4 regions of the Pantoea alhagi genome follow, and region 2 is predicted to be linked to each of the others. Evidence: predicted binding sites of a transcription regulator. Region 2 holds the regulator's gene; each other region holds the start of a gene.
The links. Region 2 encodes CRP, which controls carbon source genes, mostly activating them, when cyclic AMP is high. Its sites were predicted from a motif close to ATGTGANNNNNNTCACAT; they were not measured.
Positions count from the first base shown of each region.

Region 1 (3,438 bases), 2.0 Mb from region 2:
CCGTTGAAATCGGTAGAAACCACGGCGTCTTCGGTGTAACCCAGAACGCCTTTCATGTCGCCTTCAGAAGCGGCTTTGATTGCTTCACAAATTTCTTTGTAAGAAGCAGGCTTAGCCAGACGCACAGTCAGGTCAACAACGGACACGTTCGGAGTCGGAACGCGGAACGCCATACCAGTCAGTTTACCGTTCAGTTCCGGCAGAACTTTACCTACGGCTTTAGCCGCACCGGTAGAAGACGGGATGATGTTCTGAGCTGCGCCACGGCCGCCGCGCCAGTCTTTGTGAGACGGGCCATCAACGGTTTTCTGCGTTGCGGTAGTTGCGTGAACGGTGGTCATCAGGCCTTCAACGATACCGAATTTGTCGTTGATAACTTTAGCCAGCGGTGCCAGGCAGTTGGTGGTACAGGATGCGTTGGAAACGATGTCCTGGCCAGCATATTTGTCAAAGTTAGCGCCACGAACAAACATCGGGGTGTCATCTTTAGACGGGCCGGTCATTACCACTTTTTTGGCGCCAGCAGCGATGTGTTTGCGTGCAGTTTCGTCGGTCAGGAAGATACCGGTTGCTTCTGCTACTACGTCAACACCGACTTCGTCCCACTTCAGGTTAGCCGGGTCTTTTTCAGAGGTAACACGGATTTTTTTGCCGTTTACGATCAGCGCGCCGTCCTGTACTTCAACGGTGCCTTCGAAGCGGCCGTGCGTTGAGTCATATTTCAGCATGTACGCCATGTATTCCGCGTCCAGCAGATCGTTGATTGCAACGATTTCAACGTCAGAACGTTGCTGCGCAGCACGGAAAACGATGCGACCGATACGACCAAAACCGTTAATACCTACTTTGATAGTCATATATTCCACCAGCTATTTGTTAGTGAATAAAAGGTTGCCTGTAAAATTACAAAATCCTTACCAGGCGTCAAGCGGAATCGTGTCAATTATTGCGACAAATCAAACCTGTGATGGTGAATTTGCAGGTAAAAATGCGCTTCCGCGTCTATTCTCCCGCAGGAGTTTTACGCCTCAATTACCGAATATAAAGGCCTGCCCTGACTGGAAAGTGATCTTCATCACAGTTTAACAGTTAAGCGGCGGTGAAAATTCGCCAGGCACAAAATATTAAGCTGTTCTTGTTAACTGTTTGTTAGAATACTAGCCGATTTTTCCAGAATAACACTGCCAGAGATGATGAAAATGGCTAAAGAATTGAACGATCGTACGCCTGATAACCAGCTTAGTGAAATGCAACGTTATGTTACCCAACAGCGGGGCACTGAGCCGCCGTTCAGCGGCGCGCTGCTGCATAATAAATCGGAAGGTATTTATCACTGTCTGGTATGTAACGCACCGTTGTTTTTATCGGAAACCAAATACGATTCTGGTTGCGGCTGGCCCAGCTTTTATCAGCCTTACAGCGATGATGCGATCCACTATCTGGAAGATAATTCACATGGCATGCAGCGGATTGAAATTCGTTGTGGCAGCTGTGACGCTCATCTTGGCCACGTCTTTCCCGATGGTCCCCAGCCGAGCGGCGAACGCTACTGCGTAAATTCAGCCTCGCTGAGCTTTAGCGATAATGACGGTAATCAGATTAAAGGTTAATACGATGAAATCTGAACTCAAGGCGATAGTCGACGCAATGACCCCTGAGATTTATCAGCGTCTGGCAACGGCAGTAGAAATCGGAAAATGGCCAGATGGCGTGGCGCTTACGGAAGAGCAAAAAGAGCACTGTATGCAACTGGTTATGCTGTGGCAGGCGCAGCACAATCATCAGCCGCAGCATATGAGCATCGGTGCAGGCGGAGAGCTGGTGACCCGTTCGAAACGCGAGCTGAAAGAAGAGTTTGGTATCAGTGACAGCGTCACACGTATCACACTGCAATAATTATCCCGCCAGCACGGCGGGATAATGGCCTTACTGGCGGATCAGTGCGCCGTTTGCCGCCATATCCGCTAAGGCCTGATGGCTGTCCTGCGGCTGTAAGTTAACGCCGCGGCAACCTTCAGCAATCACTTCTACCTCATACCCTAACCGCAGCGCATCCAGCACGCTAAATTTCACGCAGTAGTCTGTCGCCAGACCCATCATGACCAGACGTCTGATGCCCTGCTGACGTAACCAGGCATCGAGCCCGGTCTGGCGGCGATGACCGTTATCAAAAAAGGCGCTGTAACTGTCAATATCAGGCTGCTCACCCTTATGAAATATTTTATCGATTAACGTGCGCCTGAGCGCCGGATGAAAATCTGCACCCTGCGTATGTTGAACAGCATGATCGGGCCACCAAATCTGCGGCAGGCCATTCAGCTCGCCCAGCGTATTGACGGCCTTACCGGAAACCGAAGCAAAACTGCCATGGTTTGCCGGATGCCAGTCCTGCGTGGCAATCACCGGTTCGCCACGTCGATGAAACGCTTCGGCCAATTGATTAGCGACGGCAATGGTCGCGTCGCCGTCGGCCACCGCCAGTGCGCCGCCCGGACAAAAATCATTCTGCAAATCGATAAGGATCAACGCCTGGGTCATAACAGAATCCGCTATTAGTTATCAGAGGTTAGCTCGCCACGCAGATTGACCTGCATTAGCTGCCGCACTTCATCGCAGCTTAACGGCTGACTGAGTAAATAGTGCAGTTTGGTCAGAGTAGCCTCTACCGTCATATCGAAGCCGCCGATCACGCCTGCATGGGCGAGGGCGTTGCCGGTAGCGTAGCCCCCCATATTCACCTTGCCCGACATACATTGGGTAAGGTTAACCACCACAATACCGCGTTCAGAAGCTGCCTGCAGCTCAGCAAGAAACTCGGCGTTTTGCGGCGCATTACCCACGCCGTAAGAACGTAAAATCAACGCTTTTACCGGCTGGCGCAGAAAGTTGCGTACCACCTCAGCGGAAATGCCTGGATAGATGGTCACTACCCCGATTGGCTGAGGCGTAATAGGGTGAACAATCAGTTCGCCTTCGCCTTGTGGGGAAGCGGGCGTATTCAGTCGTCGGATATGAATACCCGCTTCCAGCAGCGGCGGCAAATTGGGCGAGGCAAAGGCATTAAAGCCATCCGCATGGGCTTTGGTGGTGCGATTACCCCGGTAAAGGGTATTGTTAAAAAATAACGACACTTCTTTGATCGGGTAGTTAGCCGCAACGAAGAGTGCGTTCAACAAGTTTTGCTGGCCGTCAGAGCGCAGTTCCGCCAGCGGGATTTGTGACCCTGTCACAATCACCGGCTTGGCCAGATTCTCCAGCATAAAAGAGAGCGCCGAGGCGGTAAACGCCATGGTATCGGTGCCGTGCAAAATCACAAAACCATCGTACAACGCATAATTTTGCTGAATATCGTCTGCAATCGCCTGCCAGTCTTGTGGCGTCATATCCGAAGAGTCGATCAGCGGCTGGTATTCATGAATGGTAAAGTCAGGCATCTCC
Region 1 is NZ_CP019706.1:3,497,496-3,500,933, forward strand. It holds gene gapA (glyceraldehyde-3-phosphate dehydrogenase) at 1-857, opposite strand, end outside; gene msrB (peptide-methionine (R)-S-oxide reductase MsrB) at 1,200-1,610, shown strand; gene B1H58_RS16555 (YeaC family protein) at 1,615-1,896, shown strand; gene pncA (bifunctional nicotinamidase/pyrazinamidase) at 1,927-2,538, opposite strand; gene ansA (asparaginase) at 2,553-3,438, opposite strand, start outside.
Region 1: msrB (peptide-methionine (R)-S-oxide reductase MsrB) is a predicted target of CRP. The motif match lies at 1,064-1,081, and genes of this name have one in related genera.

Region 2 (3,438 bases):
GCCAGCCGCTGCTGACAGCGCTGCAGTGCAATTTCACACGACTGCAGATAACTTTGCGCCAGCGCAGGCGTCAGCATGGTGTGCTCACGGGCCAGAATAGTCATTGCATTGATATGCTCAACGATAAACTGGCTGTGCGTGACCCAAAGTTTCATATCGTTCAGATAGCGGGTATTAAACGCTGGCTCCTGCATCGCCTGGCTCAGGGAGTTAAACAGCGCATTATGCGCCTGATTAACGCGTACCCGCTGCCAGGCAAGCTTCTGCGGTGATGCCTCGCTCCCCAGCAGCATCCGTAAAGCATCCTGATACGCTTCCAGTGCATCATGCGCATTCTGCCGCAGTAGCCCGCTTTGCCACTGCGGCCACAGCCAGACCATGCCGCCAAAAGCGATGCAGCATCCCATCAGCGTATCCATCAGACGCGGCAACAGGAAATGCGCGCCGTTTAACGACAGCAGCTGTAATGAATAAACGGCGGTCACGGTAAAACCGATGGTTGCCCAGCCGTAATATTTACGGATAAACAGATAGCTGACTAAGGTAATGATCAGCATGATTAACAGCACCAGCGATTCCGGTACCGCAAGACGCAGGGCTGCAGCGGCGATAATCAGCCCTGCCAGCGTGCCAAGCGCGCGGTGCTGGATACGCACACGCGTTGCGCTGTAGCCATTCTGACTGACGAACATGATGGTCATTAAGATCCACCAGGGTTTCGGTACGTTGAACGCCAGCGCCAGTACGCTGCCGAATACCAGCATCACCGCAAAGCGTGCCGCGGTACGCAGAGCGGAAGATTTAAATGACAGATAGCTGCGCAGCGCGGAAAGCAGCGGCAGCCGACGCTGGCGATCGGCCATAAGATCGCGACGATAAAGAGGGCGCTGGGTACGCAGCACGCGGGCGATGCGGCTGAAATGGTAATAACAGAAGTGGCCGACCGGATTCTCCGGATGCCGACGCGCAATTTTCTCCAGTCCCAGCAGCGGTTTTTCCATGGTGAAACGTGATGGCAGCCGGTGATAAAGCATGTCGTCCGCCAGCTCGCGCAGCCGTACGGCGATGGTTTGCGCGTTCCAGCGGATAACCGCTTCCGCATGGCTTCGCTCTACCAGCTTTTGCACCTCTTCCGGCTGATGCAGACTAACGGCAATATGCTCCTGCAGATCGAGTGCCACCTGAAAAGCACGCGTCAGGCGTCGATGGTTATGATCGCGGTTAGCGGCCAGCATATGCATTTGCTGATAACAGGTGTTAATCAGATCAACCACCTTTTGCTGGCGCGCCAGCAACGGGGGCAAGGCTTTTTCCGGATTAGTAAGCTGCGTCAGCAGGGTATATTTGGCTTCGCAGTAATCCGCCAGTTCGCGATAGAGCAGGCTGAGCGTCTCCCGCATCGGCTGCTCTTTCCACAGCCGGAACCAGAACCAGTTAAACAGCCCGTACCAGAATGTACCGCCGATATAGAGCAACGGCGGCCCCCAGATCGGCATATTGCCCACCAGGCCGAGCGTAAAAATAGCGGCAATTAAGGAAGCTGGCAGCAGACGTGCATGAAGCGGGCCGATTTCGCCGGTTACGCCCAGCACTAACGCCATGACAAACAGCGTCGCGGGCAGGGGCACCTGCTGTAGCGATAGCCACTGAAGAAGAAAACTGCTGAGTGCGAACAGCGAGCCGCCTGTGATCAGGCGTTTAAAGAAGCGGCGGTGTGGGGTATCGAGTCCGGCAATATTGCAGCAGGCGGGAACCAGCGAGAAGAGCAATCCTTTTTGCAAATCCCCCAGTAGCCAGCCAAAGGCCACCGGTAAACAGAGCACCAGCGTCTGACGCAGGGCATAGTTCACTTCGGGATGATAAATAATTCTCCGCCACATCGCTACATCACCAAAACAGACACGGCGTGATGCCAGGCACCACGCCGTGTCTTCAGAGTAGCTTAACGGGTGCCGTAAACGACAATTGTTTTACCGTGAGCGGAGATCAGGTTTTGATCTTCCAGCATTTTCAAAATACGGCCCACCGTCTCGCGTGAGCAGCCGACGATCTGGCCGATCTCCTGACGGGTAATCTTGATTTGCATCCCGTCCGGGTGCGTCATCGCATCCGGCTGTTTAGCAAGGTTGAGCAGCGTCTGTGCAATACGGCCGGTCACGTCAAGGAAAGCTAAATTGCCTACTTTCTCTGAAGTCACCTGCAGGCGACGAGCCATCTGGGAAGAGAGACGCATCAGAATGTCAGGATTAACCTGAATCAGCTGACGGAATTTTTTATACGAAATTTCAGCCACTTCACAGGCGGTTTTCGCGCGTACCCATGCACTGCGTTCCTGGCCTTCTTCAAACAGGCCAAGCTCGCCAATGAAATCACCCTGATTAAGATAGGAAAGAATCATCTCTTTGCCTTCTTCATCTTTGATCAGTACCGCAACCGCACCTTTTACGATGTAATAGAGCGTCTCGGCCTTTTCACCCTGATGAATCAATGTGCTTTTTGATGGATATTTGTGAATATGGCAATGTGACAGGAACCATTCGAGTGTAGGGTCTGTTTGCGGTTTGCCGAGAACCATTCGCTATTATCCTCTGTTGTAATCGTGCCCTAAATACAGGGGGCAGTTTTCCCTGTCAGGCGTTGAAATCTTCAAGCGTTTCCTGCTGGAAATTTATACGGGCAACTGCGAGGCCTCAAGGCGTGCCGTCGTCCCGTTTTCGTTTCATAGAACGAAAATATTACAGCTTTGTTTGTAGCACAGCTTTATCTTACTGTCTCCTGTTGTCTCGCTTCAGCTTGTGCTGAATCGGACAATTGCCGTTTAGCTGATGAACGCCCCGGCTGACAATTTGCTTACTTATCAGGGGCCGGGCAAGAGAGAGTGGCATGCCTCTTATTCGATTTTTTTGCCTTCTATCAGGCGTTTCACCAGCGGCAGCATAATCAGCTCCATCGCCAGTCCCATTTTTCCGCCCGGCACCACCAGCGTATTAATATGAGAAATAAAGGAGCCCTGCAGCATCGCAAGCAGGTAGGGGAAATCGATATCTTCCAGCCCGCGAAAATGAATCACCACAAAGCTTTCATCCAGCGAAGGAATAGCACGTGCGGCAAAAGGGTTTGAGGTATCTATGGTGGGTACGCGCTGGAAGTTAAGATGGGTACGTGAGAACTGTGGCGTAATGTAATTAATATAATCTTCCATTGAGCGCACCACGGAATCCATCACCGCTTCGCGGGAATGGCCGCGCTCGCTGGTATCGCGCACCAGCTTCTGGATCCACTCCAGATTCACGATGGGCACCACGCCAACCAGCAAATCCACTTTTTCTGCCACGTTATGCTGCTGCGTCACCACGCCGCCGTGCAGTCCTTCATAAAACAACACATCCGTTGGCTCCGGCAACGGCTGCCACGGCGTAAAGGTACCTGGCACCTGAT
Region 2 is NZ_CP019706.1:1,212,875-1,216,312, reverse strand. It holds gene B1H58_RS05775 (YccS/YhfK family putative transporter) at 1-1,880, opposite strand, end outside; gene crp (cAMP-activated global transcriptional regulator CRP) at 1,943-2,575, opposite strand; gene B1H58_RS05765 (phosphoribulokinase) at 2,891-3,438, opposite strand, start outside.

Region 3 (3,438 bases), 1.4 Mb from region 2:
TAACGCTCGTTAATGGTTGCGGCGACCTTGCTGGCATTCCCTTGATTAAGGTCGGCAACCGCCACTTTATAACCGGCCTCCGCCAGCCCCTCGCACAGGTAAGCACCCAGCGTCTGACCACCACCGATGACTACAGCAACCTGATCCATTCTCTTCTCCCGATTATTCACTCAGCATACGAAACTTTTGGCCCGGCTCAATGGATGCCGGCGCGCTGCCGGCAACATGAACGGTGCCGGGAAACTCGGCCTGACTGGCACCGTCAAAACGCACGGTGATATGCCCAAGGTCGCGCAGGTTTTCCCGCGCTACATTGCCAACGGCCGTGACCGGATACTCTCTTTCTCCGATAGCCAGCACGGAACCGGCATCAAATGCGCCACCGTCGTTGATGTCGGTACGGTGAATGAAGCAGTATTCCGCCACATCCTGCGGTGCGCCTTCACCGAAAGTGATAATGAAGTTGTCTTCCAGCGACTCATTCGCACAGGGGCCAACAGAGATAAACGTGGATTCATAAACGGTTTTCATAAGCTCTCCCGCTATTATTGATAGATAAACCCGGATACGGCCCAGGCAAGAAGCACTGACGGCGCGCCGGTAAGGAAACGGCCAACCAGCACCGATGGCACGCCGACACGCACGGTCTCCTGGCGCGCCTCGGCAATCGACAGGCCGACGGGAATAAAGTCGCAGGCCGCCTGTGAATTAATGGCAAACAGCGCCGGTAGCGCGAGATGCGGCGGAATGGTTCCCTGCCCGATCTGCACCCCGACCAGCACGCCAATAACCTGCGCAATGACGGCCCCGGGACCAAGAAACGGTGAAAGCAGAGGGAAAGAGCAGATCAACGCCAGCGTCACCAGGCCGACCGGGCTGTTGGCCAGCGGCGTCAGGCCGTGGGCGATAAAATCCCCCAGGCCGGAGGCCATGATGATGCCTATCAGCGCTGAGACAAACGCCATGAATGGCAGAATGGTTTTCAGTACTGTGTCGATGGTTTCACGACCGGCCTGGAAGAAAACAGCCATAACCGATCCCATCCCCATCCCGACTTTGGCCAGCAGGCCGTCGCTCTGTTCGGTGATTTTTTTACTGGTGTCGTAGTCGCGCCCTTTGCCGAGAGGCGTTGCAACAGGCTGTGATTCAGCGGCTGGCAAAGGCGTGCCGCTGCCGGCCTGAATATCTTCCGGACGAACGCCTGACACGTAGATATCTTCCGTAATGTACTGCGCCAGCGGCCCGGACTTACCGGTGGCATGAATGTTAATAGTGGGAATGCGTCGCTTCGGATAGAGTCCGCAGCGCAGCGTGCCGCCACAGTCGATAACCGCCACGCCAATTTCTTCTGCGGGGGTTCTCCCTCCTTGAAACCATCCACAGCCTCCCAGCCGGTCACCTCTTTCAGCCGGTCAACGATGGCCGGTCGGGTACCTGCCGTAACGTAAACAATCTTTTTCCCGGGCGTAACGGTGATTGTGAGCGGGCCACCCCAGCCACTTTCGCCTTTTTTAACGGTAATGGTGTCAGTCATCTTCTGCTCCGCTCTTATAAACGAACCTGACGGTCGAGTTGTACGCCCATCTTTCTTTCAAAAATGGTGGTGGTGAGATCGGTAATCCAGCCCCTGAAAAAGTTGGTCACTATGCCGACAAGCAGATAGCTTACGGCCAGCGGCCCCAGCGGCAGGCCAAGCGTTGTCAGTCCGTTGGCAATCCCCAGGTAAACAAACAGCTCGCCGGGGTTGATGTGTGGAAACAGACCGTTCATTGAGTGACAACTGTAGGAAGCGGCAGCGTAATAGCTCGGTTTGTATTTTTCCGGCATAAACTTGCCAAGGCTGTGCGTCATGGGATTACAGAAGACAAACGTGCCGATAACGGGCAGGAGCAGATAACGAGAAACCGGATTACCGGCGCAGCGCTGTGCAAGCGCTTCAATGCGACGCTGCCCGACAAAAACGATCAGCGCATTCATAACCACCAGCAGGCTGATCAGCAAAGGAAGAATATCGGTGACCATCCCGATGAAAACTTCGCCCCCTTTCTGAAAGAGCCCAATAAACCACTCGGCTCCATGTGTGATGCTTTCAATCATGTTGCAACCCCTTCACCTGGAAAACAGAAATAACTTCTTGTTCACTGCGATAACAAGGTAGATCGAAAATGAAACAATAAAAGATATGGAGATCACATAATGATTATAAAATCTTTCATAATGAAAGAATAAATGAAAGATAAAATCTTTCATTTAGCGAGGTGTGTGATGGATTATGACGTCAGTACCCAGCCAGCACTGTAGAAAATTTACGCCTGGCAACAGGTATGAATGATCAGGATTGAGCGATAAAGAGAGGAATTGGCGGAAAGAAACCTGCCGACAGCGGATGCCCTCGCCTGTCAGAACGCAAGGCGGTTTTAATCAGATTGCTGTTAAAGCCTATGGCTTTCTGTAATCCAGGTAGTCAATGAATTGTTTCACTGCACGCGAAGTGGTTTTTTTATTTCGGAAAGCGAGGCCAATATCACGACAGGGTGATATGTCGATTTTTCGGGTAACGACACGATAAGGAACATTTCTGAGAATAAGCGCCGGTAAGATGCTGACGCCCAGCTTTTTTTCTACCATAGCCATAACGGCGTAATCATCCCATAACGTAAACCTTACGCGCGGTACCAGACCAGATGCGCTGAATATCTCGGATATTTCAGTATTCTTTCCCTTTTCAAGCAGAATGAAAGGTTCCTGGCATAAAGAGGCAACCGGAACCGCATCATACGCTGAAAGCGCATGCCCCTCAGGAAGCACTACCAGATATTCATCTTTCTCAAGAAAAAGGGTTTCAAAGGCAGGTGAAGCCGGTAAACGTGTGAAACCACAGTCCACCCGCCCTTCAGCGATCCAGCCCTCAATTTCCGTATAGTCCCCCAGCAACAGTTCAAAATCGATATTGGGATAATCTTCCTGAAACGCTTTCAGAATATCAGGTAACCAGTGGGTAGCGACGCTGGAAAAAGTGCCAATACGAATAATTCCCGACTGCAGTCCATTGAGCGCATCAACTTCTGCCTGAAGCTTCTGATACTCCTCACAGACATTTTTGGCAAAAGGCAAAAGCTTGATACCGTCGGAAGTTAGCCGCACACCCGTCCGGCTGCGCTCAAACAGGGTGACGTTCCACTCCTTTTCCAGATCATTAATCATCCGGCTAATCCCTGACTGAGAATAAAACAGTTTTTCCGCCGCTCTGGTAAAGCTTTCCAGCTCTACCACTTTCAGGAAAGCCTTATATTTTTGGATGTTTACGTCCATGAATGCGTCGTTTCATCTGAATTTGTCATGCTTTGCATGCTAAACATTCGTTTTTGTAATTTCAACTGGGGTGATAAATTCCAGATAAAAGCACGCCGGGAACGGTGCGCGCCGATATAAAATAAG
Region 3 is NZ_CP019706.1:4,021,219-4,024,656, forward strand. It holds gene srlD (sorbitol-6-phosphate dehydrogenase) at 1-149, opposite strand, end outside; gene B1H58_RS19015 (PTS glucitol/sorbitol transporter subunit IIA) at 163-531, opposite strand; partial or broken gene srlE (PTS glucitol/sorbitol transporter subunit IIB) at 546-1,313, opposite strand; partial or broken gene srlE (PTS glucitol/sorbitol transporter subunit IIB) at 1,409-1,534, opposite strand; gene srlA (PTS glucitol/sorbitol transporter subunit IIC) at 1,549-2,097, opposite strand; gene B1H58_RS19030 (LysR family transcriptional regulator) at 2,440-3,312, opposite strand.
Region 3: srlA (PTS glucitol/sorbitol transporter subunit IIC) is a predicted target of CRP. The motif match lies at 2,178-2,195, and genes of this name have one in related genera.

Region 4 (3,438 bases), 640 kb from region 2:
CTCCTGCGCCATCTGCGCATTCAGCTGTTGTAGATTACGAATCTCATGTGCCAGCGTGTGCCGCTCACGCGCTTCCTGGCCAAAGCTTTCCTGTACCTGCCGGCGAAAGCCATCCAGTTGCTCACGCAGCGGCGCAATTAACCCATTCAGGCTTTGGCGGTTCTGCTCATCAACGCGACGGCCGCTCTGTTCAAAAATACGGTTGGCGAGATTTTCAAATTGTGCGCTCAGGCGCTGTTCGCTGTTGGTAAGCAGTCGCTGTTTCTCTTCAGCGGCAAGGCGGGTTTCTTCAAGACGGATAGTCACTTCACGCAGTTCCGCCTCCTGCGCGCTGTTCACTTCCAGCTGATTACGCAGTTCACGGCTGAGCTGTTCACACTCATTACGCCAGTAGTCGAAGTGCTGTAACTTTTCCTGTGCGGCGGTCAGCGCGCCATGCAGCTGACGCAACTCTTTTTCACGCAGCTGTTGCTGCTGCTGTTCTGCCTGATGCAGCTGCTGCTGACGCGCTTCCTGCTGCTGCGCCTGGGCAAGCGCCTGTTCCAGCAGACGGCGCTCCGTTTCCTGTGCGGCCAGCTGCCCGGCCAGCCGGAAATAGGCAAACAGCCAGCCCGCCACTGCGCCAGCCAGCGCCAAACCGATCCCAACAATAAGCTGGTTATCCACCGCGTCCTCTCCTTCCCGCTACAAACAGAGCAAAGGTAGAGGCGCACTGTATGAATGTCCACACAAATAAATGGGCTGGCATAAGCCAGCCCTGAAAACCCCGACCGCCTCGCTGCGTCAGAGAGCCATTCCGAAAAAATATCGCCTGGCGCGAAGGAATTACGCCAGCAGACGGCGCGCGGCATCAACCACAATCGCCACCGCATTACTTTCGGTCTGCTTCATGGTCGCCGCATCAGGGATCTCTTTCTGCGTACGGTTAACGATCACCCCTGCTACCATCCCGGCACGCAGACCCTGGCTGGCACACATGGTCAACAGCGTGGCGGATTCCATCTCATAGTTCAGCACGCCCATCTGCTGCCACTCTTTCATCGAGCCCTGAAAACGACTCACTACCCGACCAGAGAAAGTATCGTAGCGCTCCTGGCCTGGGTAGAACGTATCAGAAGAGGCGGTAACCCCGATATGCGGCGTACTGCCTGCGGCTTTCGCGGCTTCAACCAGCGCAGTGGTGCAGGCGAAATCGGCAACGGCCGGAAACTCCATTGGGGCGAAGTGCAAGCTTGCGCCGTCCAGGCGTACCGCCGCAGTGGTCACCAGCACATCGCCGACATGGATGTCAGGCTGGATAGCGCCGGTGGTGCCCACGCGCAGGAAGGTACGGATACCCAGCTGCGCCAGCTCTTCCACAGCGATCGAGGTGGAAGGACCACCGATACCGGTAGAGCAAACAATTACCGCTTTGCCATCCAGCTCTGCACGCCAGCTGGTGAATTCACGATGCGAGGCCAAAGGCTGAGGATTATCCATCAGCGCCGCAATTTTTTTCACGCGTTCAGGATCGCCGGGCACAATCGCCAGCGTCGCGCCCTGCAGATCCGCTTTGGTAAGACCTAAATGAAACACATCTGACTGAGCCATAGCCCCTCCTGAGAAAATTCACTTGATGGCGCTACTCTACGGCAAGTGCCGCCAAAAATATGTGAGTTCAATCACCGCAGAAAATGAAAGTTACATTTATCTTCAAAGATAACGTGATTAACATCACATTAAGCCATTCTGCCTTACGGATTTGCTACAAGTTGCTGTGTGTATTTATTCAACAGAATGTTAAAGAGAAGACGGACATGCAGGCCGGGGTCTTTGGCTGATTTTGGCTATAGTTACCGGATGCGCTAATAGCAGCACGGAGATAACAATGAACAGCGAAAACAACCTGGGCAAGAAAGAAGGCGATAGCGGATTCGCCCCGGCGGCCTCCCCTACGGCCGCGACAACCATTATCACGCATGACGACGCCATTCTTGGCGGCGAAACCACCATTAATACCCAGGGCGAAAATATGCCTGCCTGGTTTGCGCGCCCCAAAGAGGCTAAAGGCGCGCTGCCGGTGGTGCTGGTGGTACAGGAGATATTTGGCGTTCACGAACATATCCGCGACATCTGTCGGCGTCTGGCGGCAGAAGGTTATCTGGCGGTGGCGCCAGAGCTCTATTTCCGTCAGGGCGATCCCAGCGAGTATAGCGATATTAAACAGCTATTGGACAATGTAGTCAGTAAGGTTCCTGATGCTCAGGTGCTGGCGGATCTCGATCACGTTGCTAACTGGGCGGCGAAACACGGCGGCGATATGCGTAATATGGCGATTACCGGCTTTTGCTGGGGCGGCCGCATTGTCTGGCTCTATGCAGCGCATAATCCGCAGCTGAAAGCGGGCGTCGCCTGGTATGGCCGTCTGGTTGGCGAAAAAAGCATGAAACAGCCGAAGCATCCAATTGATATCGCCGTTGACCTTAATGCGCCAGTGCTGGGCTTGTACGGTGCGAAAGATGAAGGGATCCCGCTGGAAAGCGTGGATTCAATGCGTCAGGCGCTGCATGCAGCCAACGCGACGGCGGAAATCATCGTTTATCCGGAAGCGGGACATGCGTTTAACGCGGACTATCGACCGAGCTATCATGCAGAGTCAGCCAAAGATGGCTGGCAACGAATGCTGGCCTGGTTTCATCAGTATGGCGTGAAGCCCACCAGCAAATAAACAAGGGGCGCCTGGCGCCCCTCTTAGTTATCATAACGTTAACGCATAAATTAGCGGTTTTCTGCGCGCAGGTTCTGTGCTGCCTGCACCATATTGGCCAGCGCCAGGCGTGTTTCGGTCCAGCCACGCGTTTTCAGGCCGCAGTCCGGGTTCACCCACAGACGCTCTACCGGAATACGCTTCGCCGCTTTACGCAGCAGCGCTTCCATCCATTCAACGTCAGGCACGTTCGGCGAGTGAATGTCATATACGCCTGGGCCGATTTCATTCGGATACTCAAATTCCTCAAAGGATTCCAGCAATTCCATATCGGAGCGCGACGTTTCGATGGTAATCACATCGGCATCCAGCGCGGCGATGGAATCCATGATGTCGTTAAACTCGCAGTAACACATATGGGTATGAATCTGCGTATCATCCTGGGCAACGGCGGCGTTAAGACGGAAGGCATCCACCGCCCAGGTCAGGTAAGCGGCCCAGTCCGATTTGCGTAGCGGCAGACCTTCACGTAATGCCGGTTCGTCAATCTGGATAATACCAATGCCCGCTTTTTCCAGGTCTTCTACTTCATCACGCAGCGCCAGCGCAATCTGTTTAGCGATGGTTTCACGCGACACATCTTCACGCGGGAAAGACCAGCAAAGGATAGTTACCGGACCGGTCAGCATGCCTTTTACCGGCTTGCTGGTCAGTGATTGTGCATATTTCGCCCACTCAACGGTAATCGGTTC
Region 4 is NZ_CP019706.1:1,854,324-1,857,761, reverse strand. It holds gene rmuC (DNA recombination protein RmuC) at 1-666, opposite strand, end outside; gene udp (uridine phosphorylase) at 826-1,590, opposite strand; gene B1H58_RS08705 (dienelactone hydrolase family protein) at 1,868-2,707, shown strand; gene metE (5-methyltetrahydropteroyltriglutamate--homocysteine S-methyltransferase) at 2,758-3,438, opposite strand, start outside.
Region 4: udp (uridine phosphorylase) is a predicted target of CRP. The motif match lies at 1,702-1,719, and genes of this name have one in related genera.